Gimesia maris: one gene and its partner. The protein of the gene in region 2 interacts with the protein of the main gene of each other region in a pairwise test. Links are inferred from orthologs where the notes say so. Each region holds a gene or a part of one and is shown on either strand. Other genes may lie near its edges.

Region 1 (9,964 bases), 2.2 Mb from region 2 along the record:
GCCACCCTGCTGATAGCTCTGCAGGATGAGATCTACGGCTTTCGAAAACTCCTGCTGTATTTCGACATTTTCCAGCAGTTGTTTTTTGGCAGCAATCGATCGTTCCAAATTGCGGCAGATGATTTTTCTGGCTTGATGCATGAGATCAGCTCTCCGTCCCTGGTATATGCTCTTTCGAAATCACGAAAATTCCGCAGCGGTCCGTCCTATGGACCGTCCGAGAGCCACTTTGAATGGTGATCACTTCAATCGATCAGACAGTATACTTCATTTCGAAAAACAGGGGCAATATAAGTTTTGTACGTTGAGGCAGCGGCGACAGTGCAAAACAGGCTGTCTGTTAGTGAACGGATGGGTAATCTGTGATGCGCGTGCACTTTTATTGTTTTTTTTGTGGTAATAGCAGTTTCTTCAGGTGAGCTGGCGTGAAGTGTTTGAGAGAACGATCTCTAAATTTGCCTTCATGATCGTATTTCAAGAGAGTCTTCAGATACTGATAAGTCAATTCAAAGCAGGAGTTTAGACTGTGCCCAGTTTTACTGTAGCGTCACCAGAGCCATTTGGGCCGAGTATCTCAGATTGAGAGACGCCATGGTTAAATGTGATGCGCTCTAGAAAGGGAATCGCGTGGATTCAGAATTGTGATGAGAATTCTGGCGAGGCAGACATCAGAACAGAAACTCTCGGGGGCCGGATAGCTGTCAGGTATGCAGCCTGAGACCGGAAGAAGAAAAGGGTGAGTAACGGGATTTGAACCCGCGACCTCCGGAATCACAATCCGGCGCTCTAACCAACTGAGCTATACCCACCATAACAGTGTTTTGTATCAGGGTCGACCTGATTTTAACCAATTGTCGTGCCGCTGAAAAGCCTCTGATTCGCGACAACTGGAGCATGTGCTACGTTATCGAAGCTGTTTTCGGGATGCAAGTATTCCAAGCCCCGGAATCAGGAATATTTCCTCTATACGTGCATCTCCTGCGGAGAATCTGTAGAATTGAACCTTCTTTAGTTCCCGTATCAAGTCACACTGATCTATCTGAAAAACAGGGAAAAAGCATGAAAACTATTAGATTCACCTGCATGATTCTAGCAACCTGCGTTTTGAGCCTTTGTCAGACAGAGCTATCTGCTCAGGATTCCACCAACTACCCCACGCTGGGAGAAGTCGTCCGTATCGATCCCGGGCTGGATGCTCTGATAGACAAGGATGCCCGGATTGAGGTTCTCTCGTCCGGCTTCGACTGGTCGGAAGGTCCGGTCTGGATGGGAAGTGCGAAAGACGGATTTCTGTTGTTTTCTGACATTCCCCGCAACTCTGTCATGAAATGGAAAGAAGGGGAAGGAGCCTCACTGTTCATGAAACCGTCAGGCTATACAGGAGTGACTCCCTATGGAAATGAACCGGGCTGCAACGGTCTGTTTCTCGATCCCGAAGGACGTCTGGTTTCCTGTGAGCACGGCGATCGCCGCGTCTCTGTTTTGACCAAAAAAGGCGGCAAACGAACGCTGGTCGACAACTACATGGGCAAACGGTTGAACAGTCCCAACGATGGGGTGTTCAAATCCAACGGGGATCTGTACTTCACTGATCCCCCTTACGGGCTGCCCAACCGCTACGACGACCCGCGCCGCGAACTGGATTTTTGTGGCGTCTATCGTCTGGCGAAGGATGGCACACTGACTTTGCTGACCAAAGAAATGACACGTCCGAACGGGATTGCGTTTTCACCTGATGAAAAAACATTGTACGTTGCCCAGTCTGATCCCGAGGCGGCACTCTGGAAAGCGTTCCCCGTCAACCAGGATGGCACACTGGGAGCCAGCAAAGTTTTTTATGATGTCACAGACAAGGTCAGCAAACTGCCAGGGCTGCCTGATGGGCTCAAAACAGACGTTAATGGAAACCTGTTTGCCACCGGACCGGGAGGCTGTTACATCTTCACTCCTGAAGGCAAACTGCTGGGACGCATCAGCACGGGCGAACGGACAGCCAACTGTGCCTGGGGGAACGACGGTACGGTTCTGTATCTGACCGCAGACACCTACCTGGTTCGGATTCCCACAAAAACCAAAGGACGCGTTGGTCCTGCGAAATAAGCCCGTTCAGAAACGAAGTTCTCCGCTGCTGCACCGCTGCCCGTTACTGGGGAGCGGTGGGGAGCGCGGGAGTTTCCGGATTTTTAAAGACAAACAGGACTTTAACGGGTGCCTCTGAGATCAATGTCCCGGCGGACTGATGCATCACCTTGCGGGGCTTTGCAGGACTGTCGCCGAAAGGCTTAGAAGCCATCAGGGGCGCATCCGTTGCTGATTTGAATGGCTGCGCGGAATCCTTTTTCTTAAGCAGGTTGGATCGCGCCATCTGCTTGGGATCGGGTTCGTTCTCCGCAGGAACCTGCATCCGATAGCGCATCTGGTAAGAGCGTTGCGAGCTACCTTTGGCCCGAGGCTTGGTTTGAGCAAGTTCATCCGTTACTGTTTTACGGCCTGCCGGGTTCTTAATGTACTGGTCAGACTTCTCTTCTTCCGGCAGCACCGCCAGGGAAGATGATTTTGCTGCTTCACGTTCTTTGAGGGGCTCTGACTGTCGTGCCAGCAGTTGAGGCAGGCTGGCCACTTCTTCTTTGAGAGATTGTTCGGTAATCGCTGGCTGCAATGCCAGGCTTAACATCTGATCCTGTTTGAGACCGCGTTGAAATTCTTCCAGGGTGGAAGCCAGTTGCGCATCGGTGGCTTCCACGTAGACGGCAAACAACTGCTGGTCTTTTTCAGCTTTGCTTGGGCCCTGCAGTGCCTTGGCGTCAGTAGTATTATATGTCAGTGTTTGTGTGACTTTCAGTTGACGTTCGACTTCCGACTGTTTCTGTTGATCGACGGGGATATTATTTTGTGCCAGCAGCAGTTCCATCGTACCCAGAGCCTGTTTGACATCGACGACGCGGACTTCAATTACAGCCACTTTGCCATCAATATCACGGAAGTAAGGCAGCACATCCCCAATGCGGATTGAATCCAGTGGAATATGACTGGGAATCCCGGAGGAGGCGGCCAGACCCTGCTCGGTCAATTTGAGTTGTTTCGCCGCGGAATTCTGTTCGGCCAGCGTATTGTGAACGGAAAAGTCGGCGGGCGTTTTTTCCATGTGAGGCCGCATCGCCAGTTTCTCTTTTAATTCAACATTGCTGGGCTGCATTCCCCGCTTGTCCAACTGAAGTTCGACTGAGGGAACAGGATGAGGCTGGCCGGGTTTTCCAATGTCCGTACCTGCCTGGTAATTGAATTGGTTTGATCGAGCGGCAACCAGCTTATCATTCTTGACAGCTGGCGTGTTGAAGGATAGTTCTGACTCTGGCTGCAGTACCATGCGATCTGCCTGGGAGAGTTGCCAACTGCTTTCCGGGGGGCTGGTATTCAACAGCAACACAAATAAGACCAGAGCAGCTACGGAAGAGCAGGCGCTGATGGCAACCGCAATCCGGTAACGTAGCATCGAAGGTACGCGTGTGACCGGGACCGTCTCAGGGGAAGTCAGCAGGGTTTCCTGTTCGATACGGCGACGGATGGATGGCGCCAGTTCGGGAGGCGCCGATTCCGTCGCGGTCTCCTGCAGCAGGCGGGAGAGTTCACCGAACTCGTGCAGTTCCTGCCGTGCGGCACCAGACTGTTCCAGTCGCGACTCCAGCTCAAGACGTTCCTCGGGGGAAACTTCATGATCGAAGTAGGCGGACAGATTTTCGTTAAAGGGGGGTTGGCTACTCATTTTGATTCACTTATCGATGACTCATGGTCAGACTCGGAAACACGTGTGACAGGGGCATCCTGAAACAGCGTGTTCAGTTTCTGTTTTAGTTCATTCCTTCCTCTGAAAATTCGGCTTCTGACTGTTCCCAGTGGGATCTCCGTAATTTCGGCAATTTCCCCGTACGACATACCTTCCAGTTCCCGCAGGATCAAAGGCGTGCGATATTCTTCCTGTAGTTCATTCAATGCCTGGTGAACGAGCTTTTTTCGCTCGGCGAGTTCGGCGACTTCGGGAGGGTGATTGGCGGGGTTTGTATCAACCAGCCAGGTACCGGCCGGGTTCTCTTGTGGATCGATCGTTGCGGAAGTTCGTTTTGTTTTTCGTTTCTGAGTAATCGCGGCATTAAAAGAAATGCGAAACAGCCAGGAATAAAAGGCGGCAGTTCCTCGGAACGTTTTCAATTTAAAAAAGGCCTGGGTAAACCCTTCCTGGGCGGCATCGCGCGCATCGTCGCTGGAGCCCAGAACTCGCACCAGGGTTCGAAACAGGCGGTCCTGATATTTCAGGACCAGTTGATCAAACGCCTCGGTACGACCTGCCAAACATTCTTGAATCAGGTATTGATCATTGTTGGTCACAGTACCTCTTGGACGATCCGGGGGGAAATGAAGTTCCCGTGGTTTGTCAAAAACCGGGATTTTCCGCGAAAAACGATTAGGTTAACGTCTATCTTCTTACTTTTCAGTAGCTTACGTCAATGTCAATCTGCGCGTGCAGTCGTCGTTTCAGGTTTTTTCTGTAGCAGCAGGGGCCAACTGGCAGTTATCAATCAGTCGCGTAGTGCCTACCCGGGCGGCAATCAGCGCGACCATCTCGGATTGAACTGTGGAGATGTCTTCCAGCGTGGTGGGATCAGCGATGGTGGCGTAATCCAGTTTGAGCAATGGTGTCGCATTTAACAACTGCTGCATGGCGGCCTTGATCTGCGCGATATCGGTTTCGCCGGCCGCGACTTTTTCTTCCGCCAGTCGCAGGGCCCGTGAAAGGGATAAGCCTGCTTCACGTTCTTCCGCAGAGAGATAGGCATTCCGACTGCTGAGTGCCAGTCCGTCCGTATCCCGGATAATGGGACAGGTATTAATTTCAACCGGAATATTCAGGTCGAGGCACATCCGTCTGATGATAGCCTGTTGCTGGAAATCTTTCGCGCCAAAATAAGCGATGTCCGGCAGGCAACTTAACAGCAGCTTGGTGACGATGGTAGTCACGCCCTGGAAATGATTCGTGCGGGTGGCGCCTTCCAGAATGCGCGAGAGAGCTTTGACCGTCACATCGGTTGAATACCCGTCCGGGTACATGATACTGGTATCCGGAGTCCAGACGAGGTTTGCGCCGGCCGCCGCACATTTTGCCAGATCCTGTTCCAGCACGCGCGGGTATCTTTCAAAGTCTTCATCAGGCCCAAATTGGGTCGGGTTGACGTAGATGGAAACGACCACAAAATCGCAGTCAGCGTCAGCGGCTTCAATGAGACTGGTATGCCCTGCATGCAGGGCTCCCATGGTAGGCACAAAGCCGATGGTTGCACCCTGCTGGCGGCGTGATGCGACCAGCTTCCGCAAGGCCGAAATTTCACTGACGGTTTCCAGAGCCTGGTCAGACATGATCGAAAACTTTCAGAACGGACCCAGGCACCGTTTCAGGCCTGGAGACCCAACCTGCTGGATACTGTTTGGTTTTGATTATGTTTTTTTAGGAGCCTGGCTTCGGTTTCCGCTTCCGCCTCCGCTCCGTTTGCTGGAAGATCGCCTTCTTTTGGGCCGTCTGCGACTCTGATCGTCTGACTCGGCTGCTGACGAATTTTTAGGATCTTCATCCTTATCGCTTTTGCTACCACCAACCAGTTTCGGGTTGAGCAGATAGGAAATCGCTTCTTCCCAGCTGGGGACGTTCGGATATTTGTTTTCGACGACCTGTTTTGTCGGATTGGAAGACTCCACCTCTTCGATGTCTGCTGTTTCAGAAACAGCTTCACCTTCATCAGATTCCGCAGTCACTTCGCTCTTACGTCTACGTGATCGACGGCGCGAACGTTTTGGTTTCTGTTCGGAATCGCTTTCGGACTCTTCTTCGTCCTCATCAGTTTCACTACTTTCCGCCTGGACTTCCTGCTTCCTGTCGTCCGTTTCTTCTTCTGCAGAATCGGTCGTTTCTTCAGGCTTGCGGGAGCGAGACCGTCGTCGGCGTCGACGGCGGCGGGGACGTTTGGTTTCCCCTGTTTCTTCTTCGCCCTCGGTTTCACTGGATGCTTCTGCAGCCGTTTCTGCTACCGCTTCACTCTGCTCTTCTTCTTCGTTGTCGTCTTCGTCGGCAGCGAACGCTTCCTGCTGGAATGCGACCTCTTCTGATATGAGCCCGAAACCAAACTCATTGTCATCATCAAGTCGCTCATCAGTCCGGGCAGTGATCTGTCGGGGGGCAGCTTTCGGTTTCTTCTCAGGACGCGGTTTCTTCTGCTCTGTTACTGCAGGCTTTTGGACTTCAGCGACTTCCTCTTCGTCTTCTTCGTCTTCTTCGTCTTCTTCGTCTTCTTCGTCTTCTTCGTCATCATCATCGCTGGCTGCAACGGCTTTTCGGGAATGTGAGGAATCGTCTTCGTCCCAGTTCCAGCCGTCCAGTGCGTCCCAGTAGGTGTCTTCCTCATCATCGCTCGAATCGGCTGACGTTTCTTCCTTCAGAGAGGCGGCGGGGGCAAAGTCTTCTTCGACTTCGTCTTCTTCGTCATCCTCATCGTCGTCATCAAAAGCAGCGATGATGTCATCATCATCATCTTCTTCCTCTTCAAAGTCTTCGTCATCCTCTTCTTCGTCGTCGAAGTCGATTCCAGAGTCCAACTGCTCGACGGGGACCTTGTTTGCACGATGAGAGGCAGGTACCGGATCGTCATCTTCGAAGATCGAAGCACCGAAGAACTGATCGTCGTCGTCGTCGTCGCTTTCCACAGATTGGGCAGCTACCGGAGTTTCAACTTGCTCCGTTTCAACGGGTTCAGACTTTTCAGCCTGTTCCGAGGTCTCCTCGTCTTCTGCGAGATCATCTTCAAAGTCGATGGGCAGCGGCTCAACCTGCTGGTCAAAATCGATACCAAACAGATCACCTGCGAGAGACTCCCAGGAGTCACCTTCACCCGACGGATTGATGCCAAACGGCTCTTTGCTTTTATTCATATGCGCAAAGTACACATTCCGTAGAGTTTTTTCAAGATTTGCGCCTGTACCGAATTTTTATATCTCAGGGAAATCAGTGACTGTCTGAGTATTCGATATGGTGAATCACAGCCTGCAATTTACGCGCTTTTTCCAGCATGGAATGGTAGCGGGGAACCTTCGCATACCCTACCTGGCGGGCCAGCAGATCTGCCTCTGAACTCAAAACCACTGTGCAGGGGATCGATTTGACCTTCAAAACATCGGCAATCTTACGGTCTTTATCAAAATCCAGGTGCACCGGTTCAAAAGCCTGATTGAGGTAGCGGGACATCCGGGGATCAGAAAGCGTATCCTGTTCCAGTTTACGGCAGTAAGTACACCAGCTGGCGTCAAACACGATGAAAACAGGTTTGTTGCTCTTGAGTGAGGCCCGGTGAGCGGATTCCAGATCAGTATGCCAATTGATCGTATCTGCTGTCTTAGTCTCGGCTTTCGATAATTCAATTGAGATGCCAACGAGGGCAACGACCGAAAAACCAATAATGCCCCATTGAATCTGTTTGGGAAGTCTTTTCATTTCTGTGACTCCTTCACAAGCCTGAACTGTCATCCTTGACAGCTGAACTTATGTAGTAAAAACGTGATGACCCGGTTAAGAGTGAGCAACTGATCTGAACGCAATTGATTGATTCAAGGCAGGACAGTCGCAGATTTTGCTCAATCTGAAATGTCTGTATGCCGTGACGAACAGCCTTAACTCAGGTCGAATCGTCATAAATCATTCATTAAGCTTTATCGGAGTGAAGCGGGGAACTTCTATGACCGATTCGATCGGAATCACCTGAATAACAGGAACATCGCCGGTAAAGTTTACCTAACCGGAACAGAGTTGACTCAGAAAGCAGCAAAAGCCAAAGCCGCAGACAGAATTGATGGGAAATCTGTCGCAGCTTTGGCTTTAAATCGCTGGATCTGGTCTTATGGTCAGTTGTCGGGCGTTTTTTCCGGCTTTTCCGGCGTCGGTGCCGCTTTGGGTGGGGCCTCGGGTTTGCTGGCTGGTTTTTCAGCCTCGGGTTTTTTCGTGGCATCAGCCTCTTTTCCCGGTGTCCCGGTCTCAGGTTTCTTTACGGCTGGCTTTGTGGGAGCCGGTTTTTTCGCAGGCGCCGGTTCTGGTTTATTAACCGTCGGCGGAGAAGCCGGTTTACCAGCTGGTGGAGTGGCAGCACCCGGTTTAGCCGGGTCGCCTTCTGTTTTTTCGATCGGTTCCACCAACGCTTTACGTTTCAGTTTTAATGCTTCGAAGCTGTTTGCAGAGATGACATAGTACCAGTTTGCGAATCGCTCGTTGAGCTCTTGCGCGAGTTCACTCCCTTTAACCACCTTGTCATCGTATTCTTTCAGTTTTCGCTCATAGGTCTTCAGTTGAGACTGATAGGCCTTCATGGCGTTCTCGTAAGCTGCTTCCGGAGTGGGTTTTTCATCTGCCTTGGTCTCTTTTTTGTCTGCTTCTTTTTTATCTGCGTCTGGCTTTTCTTTCAGTCCGGCCGGTTTTTCCGGTGCTTCCGGTTTTTGTGGAGGATCGCCGAGGAAGGAAGGGTCAAAGGAAGCGGTTACCAGCAGATAACGGCTGGTTTTCAGCGCACTGTCGTTGCCATTTTCGGATTCTTTTTTCTCAGCCGGTTTTGAGTCACCGGATTTGGAATCATCCTGTTTCTTTTCTGATTTCTCATCCTGTTTTTCGTTACTGTTACCGACTTCGATGTCGAGTGTGCTACCCGTGAAAATTTCGCCGAAGTACAGGGAATATACCACGCCCTCGTTGGTGGCCAGAACCACTTCACCTTCATTGGAAGCCAGCTGCGGAGTTCCCTGGGGGCCTCGCGCCAGAACAAAGCCTTTACTCTGCAGGTCGAACAGATCGAGTTGGGTCTTTGGTTTTAAAGATCCCGATTTTTTGAGACCTGCTGCGAGATCGCCTGACTTGGGTCGGATCCCCTGGAGCTTCAGGTCTGTCAGGGTATTCACCAGCTGGTTGACGTCAGCGGTATTCAGCTTTTGCGTTGCTGTATCCAGCCCCTGCATCTCCCAGGGAGTCGTTGAATTTTTGCGTGTGAGCACCGTCACGTTTTCTTCTCGTTTGTCACTTTCATAGACGATTTTCTGCTGTGCTTCATCAATCGAATAGTGGCTGATCAGAATTTCCACCAGTCGATCGCGGTCGACTTTCAGAATATCGGGCTCAATCCAGTCAGAGAATTCGGACGAGAGATCGACATTCAGTTTCGTACGATAGACGGCATCTTCATCCACTTTGCGAACATAATATTGATCAGACTGTTCAGGAACTTTTTTACCGACGATGAAGTCCACCAGGGGGGCGCCTCCTTCTTTCGAGAGAGTCAGTCGCTGTCCGCGTCCCTTCAGATTGGTATTGGAATCATCCAGTGGATCAATCACACCGAAGCGTTCGTGGTCACTCTTGCGACGACTCTCCAGGGCACCTCGAACCACGCCCACCAGTGAAGTCGCGGTTTCTGCCAGTTCATCCTCAGCGTCGGCCGGATAATCGTGGTGCGAAGGAATGATCCAGGAACCATCTTTGTACTCGACATTGAAGACTTTCAACGTTGCTAAATCTTCATTGTAGCTCACTACACGCAGCGATTTGGCCTGCGTCGGATCTGTAAAATCGGGATAGAATTCTTTACCTACATTTTCATAACCGGTGAGTTGCACCGGCTGTGAGGCACGATCGGTGATATAGGCGGCGACTAAAGCAACCGCCGCGATTCCTGCAAATGTCAGTGTTCGGGTCGTTTCATTCATGGCAAACGATTTTACTTATTAAACAGTGATTTAAAGGGAATTCTAAATTTATTTCCTGACCGGATTTCTGCATGGCAGGCATGCATTATTTCTTCAGTCTCCGGTCGGGAGAAATATTCTGGTTTTCATTTTTCATTCTGAAAAACAGGAAGCAGATCCCCAGCAAAATGGCCGGAAACGGAGG
Region 2 (10,139 bases):
GCAGATACATAAACAGCCGAAGGCGTAGAGCAACCAGGCACGAAACTGAAACCAGCGCCAAATCTGATCGATCGTAAACAGAAACATGAGCGGATACAGAGTGAGTAGATAACGCTGTCCCAGATTCAACCGACTGGTCAATGCCATTCCAAACAGGACAACCATTGCCAGCAACCAGATCAGCGGCGCATGGCTGGTCGGTTCTGAATCTGCATCCAGTCCGATTCGGTTCTGGTCTACCGTCGGCATTGAAGCACGGCGATAGCGGACTGATTGCCAGGTCTCAAACAGCAGACAGAAGGCTAAGCAGAATGCGAGTAACGTGAACAGCAATTCCACGGGAGTACTCTTCAGGCTCCAGGCGACGGGGAAGTAATACCACCATCCATGTTCAGAAACCGCGCCCATCAGGTAAGCATCATGGCCTCCCGCATTATGCAGAAACTGGAATAGAACGCCGGCAAAAGGTGCAGGGCGTTTTAATGTGCTGTGTGAAACTTCCATAATCTGCTGCGCGACAGGCCCTCGTCCCAGCACACGCACCCAGGCAGAGTAGTCGGGGGTTTCTTCATAGGAAACGGTTTTCAAAGGTCCTGTAAAGCTGAATAAATGAAATGCCCAGGTCAGGGGAATCAGCAGAACCAGGAACAGAGTGAACCCCCATCCCACCTGCTTCATAAGAGGCCAGATGACATTCCTGGTTATTGGCACCTGCCGCATTAAGCCAGTTAACGTCATCACGATCAGCGTACAGGGCAACAGAAAGATTCCTGAATACTTGGTAGAAATCGCGAGAGAAACAGCCAGTGACAGCCAGCAGAGATTTCGCGTCGTCGGAATTTTCCAGTAGCGGGTTAATACAGCTAACGCAATCAAAGCAGTCAATGTGAAACAGGCATCCGTAGTGGCCAGTGAGAAGTGCGCAATCATCGTGGGAGAAAAGGTGACTAAAGCTGCTCCCAGGAATCCCGCGGCATAACCTCGACGCAGATAAAGCCAGCAGTAGATCAGCAGCATGATCGGAACACCAATCAGGAGTGCGGTCAGAAATCGGGCCTGGTTGATCAACCGAGGATCGGTGACTTCCCCCTGCCAGAGATCGCTGCGGGTACCGCCACCAGACCGCCACGCGACCGGCAGATAGTTGAGTAGAATCGGCACAGGCGCCACCCCCGCGCCGCTGATCCGTTCATCCAGTGATCCCTGTTGAACCGTGGCTAAAGCGGTGCCCAGGAAATAGGTTTCATCATAGGTTGGGCTCTTGGAAGACCGAAACGCGGTCGTCTGAGCGAGAATCACTGCTGCAAAGAGCAGGGGAGTCCCCCAGATCAGGAAATTCCAGCCTTTCGTTTTCAAGGATTTTTCTTTGCTGATTTGCGTACGCACAAATAGAATCTCAATAACTGGAAATAATTCCGTGATCGATGTAGAGGGTATCCTGCTTTTTCATCTACTTAGCTCTGATAAAAGCATTCACAATGCAGAATAGTGTAACATGTCAGCCAAAACCCGTCCCCTGATATTTGACGTCTTTCTGGAATTCAATCTGGTAGAACAAATCGTTCCCACTGGTGTTTGCCATGTCTTCTCCCGCTTCTTGACAATCGTCGACTTGAGTCATAGACTCGGGATTTGCTTTTCAACGTCCTCGCCATAACCGGTAAAGTACTTGCTCTAGAGACTGCTGCATGTCCCGTCTGGTGCGATTGATCCTGATTCTGATGTTATTGATATCGGTTCCCGGCACGGTTTATGTCTGGTTGATGCCGGTGGAATATTTTCAGACCTGGATGATTGAACGGGCAAACCCGGATCAATATTCCCAGTTTGCCGCCCATGAACAGGGTCAGGCATTAACGGTGCTTTTGCGAATTCTGCTGCCACTGCTGGCAATCCTGACCATCGCAGGTTTTATTTTTTACCCGCGCGTGGTCCAACTGGCTACTCATAGCTGGCAGACTTTGAAACAGTTAACCTCACTGCAACAACTCGGGCGAACCTACCTGTTTCGGGTTCTGTTAATCAGCTGGTTCATCCTGAGTCTGGTCCATTTTGCGGGCGGTGTCAGCCGTCGGATTGAAGACTGGCCCTGGTACCACTTCCGTGCCGGCAGCGAAATGATGCCTAACATCAGCGATTCCAACCGGGATGTGATTCGCTTTGTGAAAGAAGCAACGGAAGACGACACCCGCATTCTGGTGCTGAGTGACCAGAAACTGTTTTTCCTGTCATACTATCTGCTGCCGCGAAAGCTGTTTCATCCTCTGCATCCGGAAAGCGAATTTGTCCTCCCGAAAGAGTTTCAGCAACGACAGTTGAAAGCGTATCGACTGTCCGATCTCGACACGGATTATCTGGAACAGATTTCTCCTGACTACATTCTGGAATACTATGAGGGGAAAGATTATCTGGAAAATGATCGCTTACTGGAAGACACTCGCTGGTTAGAGTTCATGCGAAGTCAGTATGGGCCTGATTATCAACCGTCCTTCAACGTCCGTTTGAAAAAATATCAGAAACCAGAATCCCTGCCCGACGCTCCTCCGCAGAAACAGGAGGCGACCCCTTGACCGATCTGTTACTGATTCTGCTGTCTGTAGCAGGAATCTGGGGGATGGGACTCACTGTAACCCTGGTTCTACTCACACCGATCTTCCGATCTACTCAAACACAGAGCTCGCTGACCGAATTGCTGGGATTGGGGCTGGTCTTCGGTTTTGGCTCCACTGCGTTCTTTTATTTCCTGTGGGGCTGGATCGGTTTCGCTTACACTTCAGTCGTGGCCTGGTCCTGGATGGGCGTAGGACTGCTTCTGGGGGCAGGAAGCCTGCTCATGCGTTTCCGCGTCTCGCAGAAGATTTCCAACGAGACCGAAGCTTCCTCGGCTGAGGATGATTTCAAAAAGCTATGCCTGGCAATTGTACTATTCCTGGGATTGACCACATTGATTCAGTCTCTGATGACACCGCAACGTTTCTGGGACGAACGTGCCATTTTCGGGCTTAAATCAATCGTACTGTTTCAGGAAGGGACCTTGCAGAACGAGGCATTGCTGCATCCTGACTTTGTGCAGTATCACCCGAAATATCCGTTATTGCTTCCATTGAATGAAACCCATCTCTATCTGCTGCTGGGAGAAGTGAATGATCGCTGGTCGAAGATCATGTTCCCCCTGCTGTACCTGGGAATGGTACTCTGTTTTCAAGGGGTTCTGCAGCGTACCACGCGACAGCCGGCGCGGGCCTGGATTTTCACTTTGATGCTGGCAACCGTGCCTTCGATGGTTCCCTGGGAATATGGGTTTTTATCAGGCCAGGGGGATGGTCCCGTCGCCTGCTTCCATACAATCACACTACTGTATCTCTGGAGTTATCTCACTGAAGCTCAAAAAACAGAGCCCGATCCTGCTGTTCTCAAAATGCTGCCTCTGATCGCTGGATTATCGGCCGGGATGACGATCTTTACCAAAGACGAAGGGATCGCGTTTTTCCTGATTGACCTGATTGCCATTTCAATTGTCTGCCTGTTGTACTTCCGCGACAGACTGCTGTCACTGGCATTCAATGCGGGCAAGTTCGGTTTGACAACAGTACTGTTGGTCACTCCCTGGCTGCTTTATCGGAAACATCTGCCTGTGACAACCGAGATGACGTATTTCAGCAGAATGCAGATCACGAATCTGACCGAGGGGCTTGCAGCACTCCAGTGGGCAGTTACTCATCTGCTGCAATGTATGTTCCTTGAAGCGTGGAGTTGGGGACTGCAATGGTGGGCACTCGTCATTTCCCTGTTTGCATATCCTGCGAGAGCATTCCGGCCTCACCAGTTATTTCTTCTGCTCAATCTGGCGGGAGCATTATCGGCTCTGATTATCGCCGGTATGATTGCACCGACACCGGTCCAGGAACATATTGGCGGTTCCAGTCTGCGATTTCTGCTGCAGATTTCAGGAGGAGCTATACTGTTTATCGCCGGGCAGTGGATGGAAGATCTCGAGTAAACAGAGCCGATTCCAGAGATATCAGTCGGAACAGTTCTGACGATACCAGCGATAGAGCTGTCGAAACGGGGGAGTGAACTGACTTTCGTCTTCTATCAGCATCTGGTCAATATGGGGGAGTTCAAAGAACTCTCCCCGTTCAATTTCCACAGGATCAAAGGTAAACGGTCCGTCAGAAAAAGTTCGAAACAGCACGGTATGCTCAAAGGCGTTGTCCGGAGTTCCCGGAAATTTCTCAAGCCATTCGAGTGGTGTCTCGATGCCAATCTCTTCCTGCATTTCCCGCTGCGCCGATTCGAGATAGTCTTCCCCGGCACTCAGATGCCCGGAGGCAGATGAGGTATAGCAGTGTGGATACTCGTCTTTGGTGGCAGAGCGAAACTGGAGCAGTAATTTGCCTTGGGAATTAAAGACGAAGACGTTCGCCGCCCGATGCAGCAGCTTGCGAGCGTGGACGACAGAGCGGGGAAGCTGTTCCAGAATCTGATCCTGCTCATCGACGACATCAAACAGTTCTTCGGATTGCATAAAACCTGATTTCCAGAAGAAATTCGCAGAATGACCTGGCGAACCATATTACAGGCGAATTAATGAATCCAGTGATTCAGCACGCGTGCGCACGTGATAATCGGTGATGAATATAATGCCTCAGGACAGCCAGGGCAAAACAGCAGACTAGATCGAGTTCTCGGAGAAATAGCTTTCTTCGAAACTTTCCTGCCCTTCGCCATCGTAATAGCTGACAACATAATTGGCCATGCCAATGGTCAGAATATCCCCCGGGTAGAGCGGGGCTTCATGAACGATAGCGGAGTTCACAATGGTACCATTGGTGGACTCGAGGTCTTTGACCCGAACCACGTTATTGTGGAACGTCAATTCGCATTGATGTCTGCTGAGCATCGGATCGAGGATCCTTAATTCACAGCTGTTGCTTCTCCCCAGTACGACCGGCAGTTCTTCCGTACCAATCTCAATGTCCGGCAAATCAGGATGATCGCTGATAAGATGAACTTTCATAACGGGGCGAGCCTTTAAAGTTTTGGGCAGAATCAGAACCATTGTGACGATTCATCCAGTTCTGCCGTTGGGCGGGTCAAATTGGGGTAGGGTCAAATGGGGATCGTAAAGGTACTACAATACAAATATTTTACATCCGTGAGTACTTATGCGTAATTCTACAAACAAGATTATTTGTATGCAATGGGAAACAGTAAAAAGATAGTAAAATCTGAATTTCCCTCAGAATTCGGTCAACCGAAGATTCCCCTAATAGCGTGGAATTTGGGAATTCAAACCGATTTCTGCCTGAATGTCCCTGTTTACGACGAATTACGATCCTATTAGCGCTTCTGGAATGATAAAATTCATTCGGGCCAATAGTTGCTGAAATCATTCACAGACAGTCACATCTGATCGAGAAAGGTCATTATCGCCGATGGGGAACTTTGTAGGTACATTTATCCTGCTTCAGAATTCCGTCGATCAGAAAACACACTGGTTGGCCCACTGGAATTATGAACGACAGGAATTCATGCTGCCGGGTGATAAGAAACGACCTTACGAAACGTTTCAGCATTGCCTGATTTCAGAGCTGGAAAAAACTTTTGAACTGGTGCCGTTTGAGGATTTCATCCTCTCGCAGGAACCACTGGCTCATCTGGCTTTCAGTGAAAAATCAACGCCTGATGATTCATCTGAACATTATATCGTCGAATTATTTGATTTTCAGGAACTGAACTCAGCTGCCCGGAAGTCACTGGAGAACGATCTGCGAAACCGCTGGATCAACGAGCAGGAAATCGAAGTAGGGTCCACCATGGACGGCTTCCCGATCTCGGACCTGTTTCGTTCACTCTATTATAAAGCGAATCTTGCCAGGCGCCTCTCCTGATCTCTCCAGCCTGCCAGCCTCTCCTGTCTGGTACAACACTTAAACTTCACTTCTCGAATCCTTCCCCGACAATTGATTCTCTGACGAACTAATAGTATTATTTTTATTTGAGATCTGACTATAATAATGTTTATAGTCGAGGGATCGAGACGTTCTCGCAAGATGCGGTTCAAATTTTTGTTCGTTTTATTTATTTCGGGTCGAGCATTTTTGCCCGGATCCTTAACCTTGGAGAGATCGATGAGAAACCTCAAATCGCTGACGATGCTGGCTGGCCTGCTGGCTTTGACCTGTTCCATGAGCCTTGCCGGGCAAACCGATAAAAAATCAGTCCCCCCCGTGTTGAATCACACAGTAAAGACACTGGAAGGGAAAGAGGTCGACCTGAGTAAATACAAAGATAAAGTACTGCTGATCGTAAATACCGCCAGTAAATGCGGAGCTACACCACAATACAAAGACCTGCAATCTCTGCATGAAAAATACAAAGATCAGGGACTGGTCGTTCTGGGCTTTCCCTGTAATCAGTTTGGTGCTCAGGAACCAGGTTCCGCTTCGCAGATTTCTGAATTCTGCAGCAAAAACTACGGTGTCACCTTTGACATGTTCAGCAAGATTGATGTGAATGGCGACAATGCTGATGCACTCTATCAGTATTTGACATCCAAATCGACGAACCCCAAAACAGCAGGTCCCGTCAAATGGAACTTTGAAAAGTTTCTGATCAGCCGCGATGGTCAAATTGCAGCCCGTTTCCGGACTCGGATCAATCCACAGTCAGAAGAAGTTACGACAGCGATTGAATCCGAACTGAAAAAGAAATAATCGAACTCCGATCTCAACATCCAGGGATGCATCCGCATAGGATGCATCCTTTTTTCATTAAGAGACCGTTATGAACTATAATTTTTTCGCGCCGCAGCAAATTAACTTCGGCTGGGGACGCTTTCAGGAAACGGGGAACCTGGCGGCTTCGTTGGGGACACGGGCATTTATTATCAGCGGTTCGCGTTCCCTGGCTGCGTCGGGAGTCATTGAAGAATTACGTCAACTACTGTCGCGGGCCAGCATCAAAAGTGAATTCATTCGCACGATCTCTAACGAACCCGAAGTTACGGACGTGGACCAGACGACCAGAGTACTGCGGAACCTGGGAGCCGGTGCAGGGGACTTTCTGATCGGAATCGGCGGAGGTTCAGGCATCGATCTGGCCAAGGCAACCTCTGCCATGATCACCAATCAGGAAAGCGAGACCGTCGTAGACTACCTGGAGGGAGTCGGTCGGGGTCTGAAGTTGACCGAAGCACCACTCCCCCTCATGGCGATTCCTACTACCGCGGGAACCGGAAGCGAGGCGACCAAAAATGCCGTCATCTCCAGTTACGCGCCCCCCTTTAAAAAAAGCCTGCGTGCCGAGCAGATGATTCCTGATATCGTACTCTGCGATCCTCAATTGGCCTGTTCGGTTCCCCCGGAAATCACTGCCCGTACCGGGATGGACGCCATTACCCAGTTGCTGGAAAGCTATATCTCATGCCGTGCACAACCTATCCCACAGGCACTCTGCCTGCAGGGTCTCAAACTGGCAATTCCTGCATTACCCGAAGCCGTCGAGAACGGCAATTCCCGCAGAGGTCGTGAAGCAATGGCACATGCCGCGTTACTCTCCGGGATCGCTCTCGCCAATTCCGGTCTGGGGATGGCTCATGGGGTCGCCCCCGCGTTGGGGATCCATTGCAAGATTTCTCATGGACTGGCATGTGCGCTGATGCTACCTGCGACACTGAAAGCAAATTACTCAGTACGCCAGCAGCAATACGCTGAGATCTACCGCTTCCTTTATCCGGAACAGGCTCTGTCTGCAGAACAGGCCGCAGAATCTCTGATTGATGAGATTCAGAAATTGAATGACCGTATTCAAATACCGCGCCGGCTTTCCGATGTTGGTGTCTCTCCGTTGCAGATCCCCGCGCTGGTCCAGAGTTCGCGGGGAAACAGCATGAGTGGAAATCCCCGCGAAATCCCGGATGAGGAACTGACGCAGATCCTGGAATCCTTACTTTAGAATCAAATAATTCCAGCTTATTTTGAACGCGGCGTCTCATTTCAATCTGAGTCATCGTTCGTTAAAATGGAAGCTTCCAGTTCGCACTCCCGGAGAAGAATTTATATGAAATCGATGTCCATAAATCTGATTGTACTCACCCTGCTGACAATGTTCGCACTCGCGCCGGTTCAGGCTGATCCTCCTGAATTTCATACGGTGAAAGCGGAACTGATCAAACCACGACAGGGGCTCGGCAATACTCTTGAGAAACTGAAAGCCGGAGAAGAAGTCCGCGTAGCCTACCTGGGTGGGTCAATCACAGCCGCGAATGGCTGGAGAGTAAAAACAACGAAATGGCTGCAGTCAGCATTTCCCAAAGCAAAAATTCATGAAATCCACGCTGCCATCGGTGGCACGGGCAGCGATCTGGGTGCATTTCGCCTGGAGCATGACGTCCTGCAGCATCAGCCGGATCTGGTGTTCGTTGAATTTGCCGTGAACGATGGAGGCCGCCAGCCAGAAGCGATCTGGGAATCGATGGATGGCATCGTCCGACAGATCTGGAAATCCAATCCGCAGACAGATATCTGTTTTGTCTATACATTTCGGGTGAACTATGAAAACGATCTGCGCAAAGACGAAAATCCACGCGCCGCTTCCGCCATGGAACTGCTGGCCGACTATTATGCAATCCCTTCTATTAACGTCGCTTTAAAAATTGCGGTACTCGAACAGCAGGGCAAACTCAAATTTACATCCGAGACCCCGGTTGCGAAAGGTGTCATCCTGTTTTCCAAAGATGGTGTGCATCCACTTGACGAGGGGCATGAAGTCTATACCGAAGTGATTGCAGAAGCGATCAAACAGATGGAAAAGACTTCCCAACCAATCGATCACAGTTCCAAACTCAAACAGCCTTTTGTTACGGGTCACTGGACTGATGCCAAAATGATTCCCCTGGATGCATCCATGCTCAGTGGAAACTGGAAAGAACTGCCGGCGGACAATGTGCTGCAGAAACGGTTTAGGGGACGGATGGGACAAATCTGGGAAGCCGATACCCCGGGGAGTAAACTGACCTTTCGTTTCCGCGGTTCCCAGGCCGCCCTGTATGACTTGCTGGGTCCTGATGGCGGACAGGTTCAGATTACCGTTGATGGCAAACCGCATGAGAAACTTACTCCGCGGTTTGACAGCTACTGTACCTACCATCGTATCTCCACTTTGAGGCTGGCAAACGGCCTGGATCCACAGCAGATCCATACCGTGACAGTTGAAATTGATGCTGAACAGCCTGATCGCAAACCGGTGGCATTTCGTCTCAAAAACCCCGAAGAGGAATTGAAGTCAGCCAAATTTCAGGGAACCAGAATACGGGTCGGTAAGATTATGCTGCGAGGCGAACTGGTTCCCTGACAGACCGATTTCAATGCATTTATTTCTCATCTCTGTAGAAAGCAATTTGTTATGATCATTGCAGCCGGCTTGAGCCCGGCCTGGCAGCAGATTCTGGAAGTGGATTCCCTGCAGGTCGGCGAAGTCAACCGATGTCAGTCCGCTCACTGGTCTGCTTCCGGTAAGGTGATCAATGTAGGGATCGCCGTCCGTCATCTGGGTATTTCCTGTGAGTCAATTTTTTCAGCTGGAGGATACACCAGGGAGTTGATCGAAGCGGACCTGACACAACTTCAGGTTCCCTGTCGCATTCTGGATCAACAGAACCCGACCCGAATCTGCACGACAGTGCTGGATCGATCAACGGGGCAGACTACCGAACTGGTGGAAAACGCAACCGCTGTTTCAGCAGAAGAAGTTTCTGCGTTTGCTGATGAATACCGCAAATATGTCTCTTCAGCGGATATCGTTGTGCTGACCGGATCATTACCGACGGGTGCCCCCGCTACCCTGTATCATGATCTGCTGGCAGATACAGACTGCCCGGTTATTCTCGATGCCCGGGGGCCGGAACTGGAAACCGCATTAATTCAGAGTCCCTTTCTGGTGAAACCCAACCTGGAAGAACTGGAACAGACCCTGGCGCGCTCCCTCCCCAGCACTGATCAGATGATTAAAGGGATGCAGGAAATCAATCAGAGAGGTGCTACCTGGGTTGTGATCTCGCAGGGGAAAGATGCCTTGTGGGCGACTTCCGAACAACAGGTCTATCGCTTCACTCCGGCGAAAGCGAAAGTCGTCAA

What was found.
Region 1: the proteins of GmarT_RS13075 (region 2) and panC interact in binary tests that used the Escherichia coli proteins (3 or more experiments, as listed by UniProt). The link is inferred for Gimesia maris from one-to-one orthologs.

The regions. Positions count from the first base shown.
Region 1 is NZ_CP042910.1:1,343,600-1,353,563, forward strand. What follows is about bases 3,471-6,281. They hold panC (pantoate--beta-alanine ligase), read right to left. Parts: upstream 5,410-6,281; coding sequence 4,531-5,409; downstream 3,471-4,530. Other genes in these bases: GmarT_RS05205 (anti-sigma factor family protein), read right to left, coding at 3,471-3,763; GmarT_RS05210 (sigma-70 family RNA polymerase sigma factor), read right to left, coding at 3,760-4,383; GmarT_RS29700 (hypothetical protein), read right to left, coding at 5,488-6,281. Outside these bases: GmarT_RS05190 (D-sedoheptulose-7-phosphate isomerase), read right to left, coding at 1-141; GmarT_RS05200 (SMP-30/gluconolactonase/LRE family protein), read left to right, coding at 1,060-2,100; more of GmarT_RS05205, read right to left, coding at 2,144-3,470; more of GmarT_RS29700, read right to left, coding at 6,282-6,972; GmarT_RS05225 (thioredoxin family protein), read right to left, coding at 7,046-7,531; GmarT_RS05230 (DUF4340 domain-containing protein), read right to left, coding at 7,939-9,780; GmarT_RS05235 (Gldg family protein), read right to left, coding at 9,866-9,964. UniProt on the Escherichia coli protein: Catalyzes the condensation of pantoate with beta-alanine in an ATP-dependent reaction via a pantoyl-adenylate intermediate.
Region 2 is NZ_CP042910.1:3,531,596-3,541,734, reverse strand. Bases 2,776-5,761 are described here. They hold GmarT_RS13075 (NUDIX hydrolase), read right to left. Parts: upstream 4,529-5,761; coding sequence 4,022-4,528; downstream 2,776-4,021. Other genes in these bases: GmarT_RS13065 (hypothetical protein), read left to right, coding at 5,439-5,761; GmarT_RS13070 (FHA domain-containing protein), read right to left, coding at 4,676-5,020; GmarT_RS13080 (hypothetical protein), read left to right, coding at 2,776-4,000. Outside these bases: GmarT_RS13090 (ArnT family glycosyltransferase), read right to left, coding at 1-1,356; GmarT_RS30230 (hypothetical protein), read right to left, coding at 1,499-1,621; GmarT_RS13085 (hypothetical protein), read left to right, coding at 1,689-2,570; more of GmarT_RS13080, read left to right, coding at 2,567-2,775; more of GmarT_RS13065, read left to right, coding at 5,762-5,894; GmarT_RS13060 (glutathione peroxidase), read left to right, coding at 6,135-6,719; GmarT_RS13055 (iron-containing alcohol dehydrogenase), read left to right, coding at 6,790-7,959; GmarT_RS13050 (SGNH/GDSL hydrolase family protein), read left to right, coding at 8,065-9,357; GmarT_RS13045 (1-phosphofructokinase family hexose kinase), read left to right, coding at 9,409-10,139.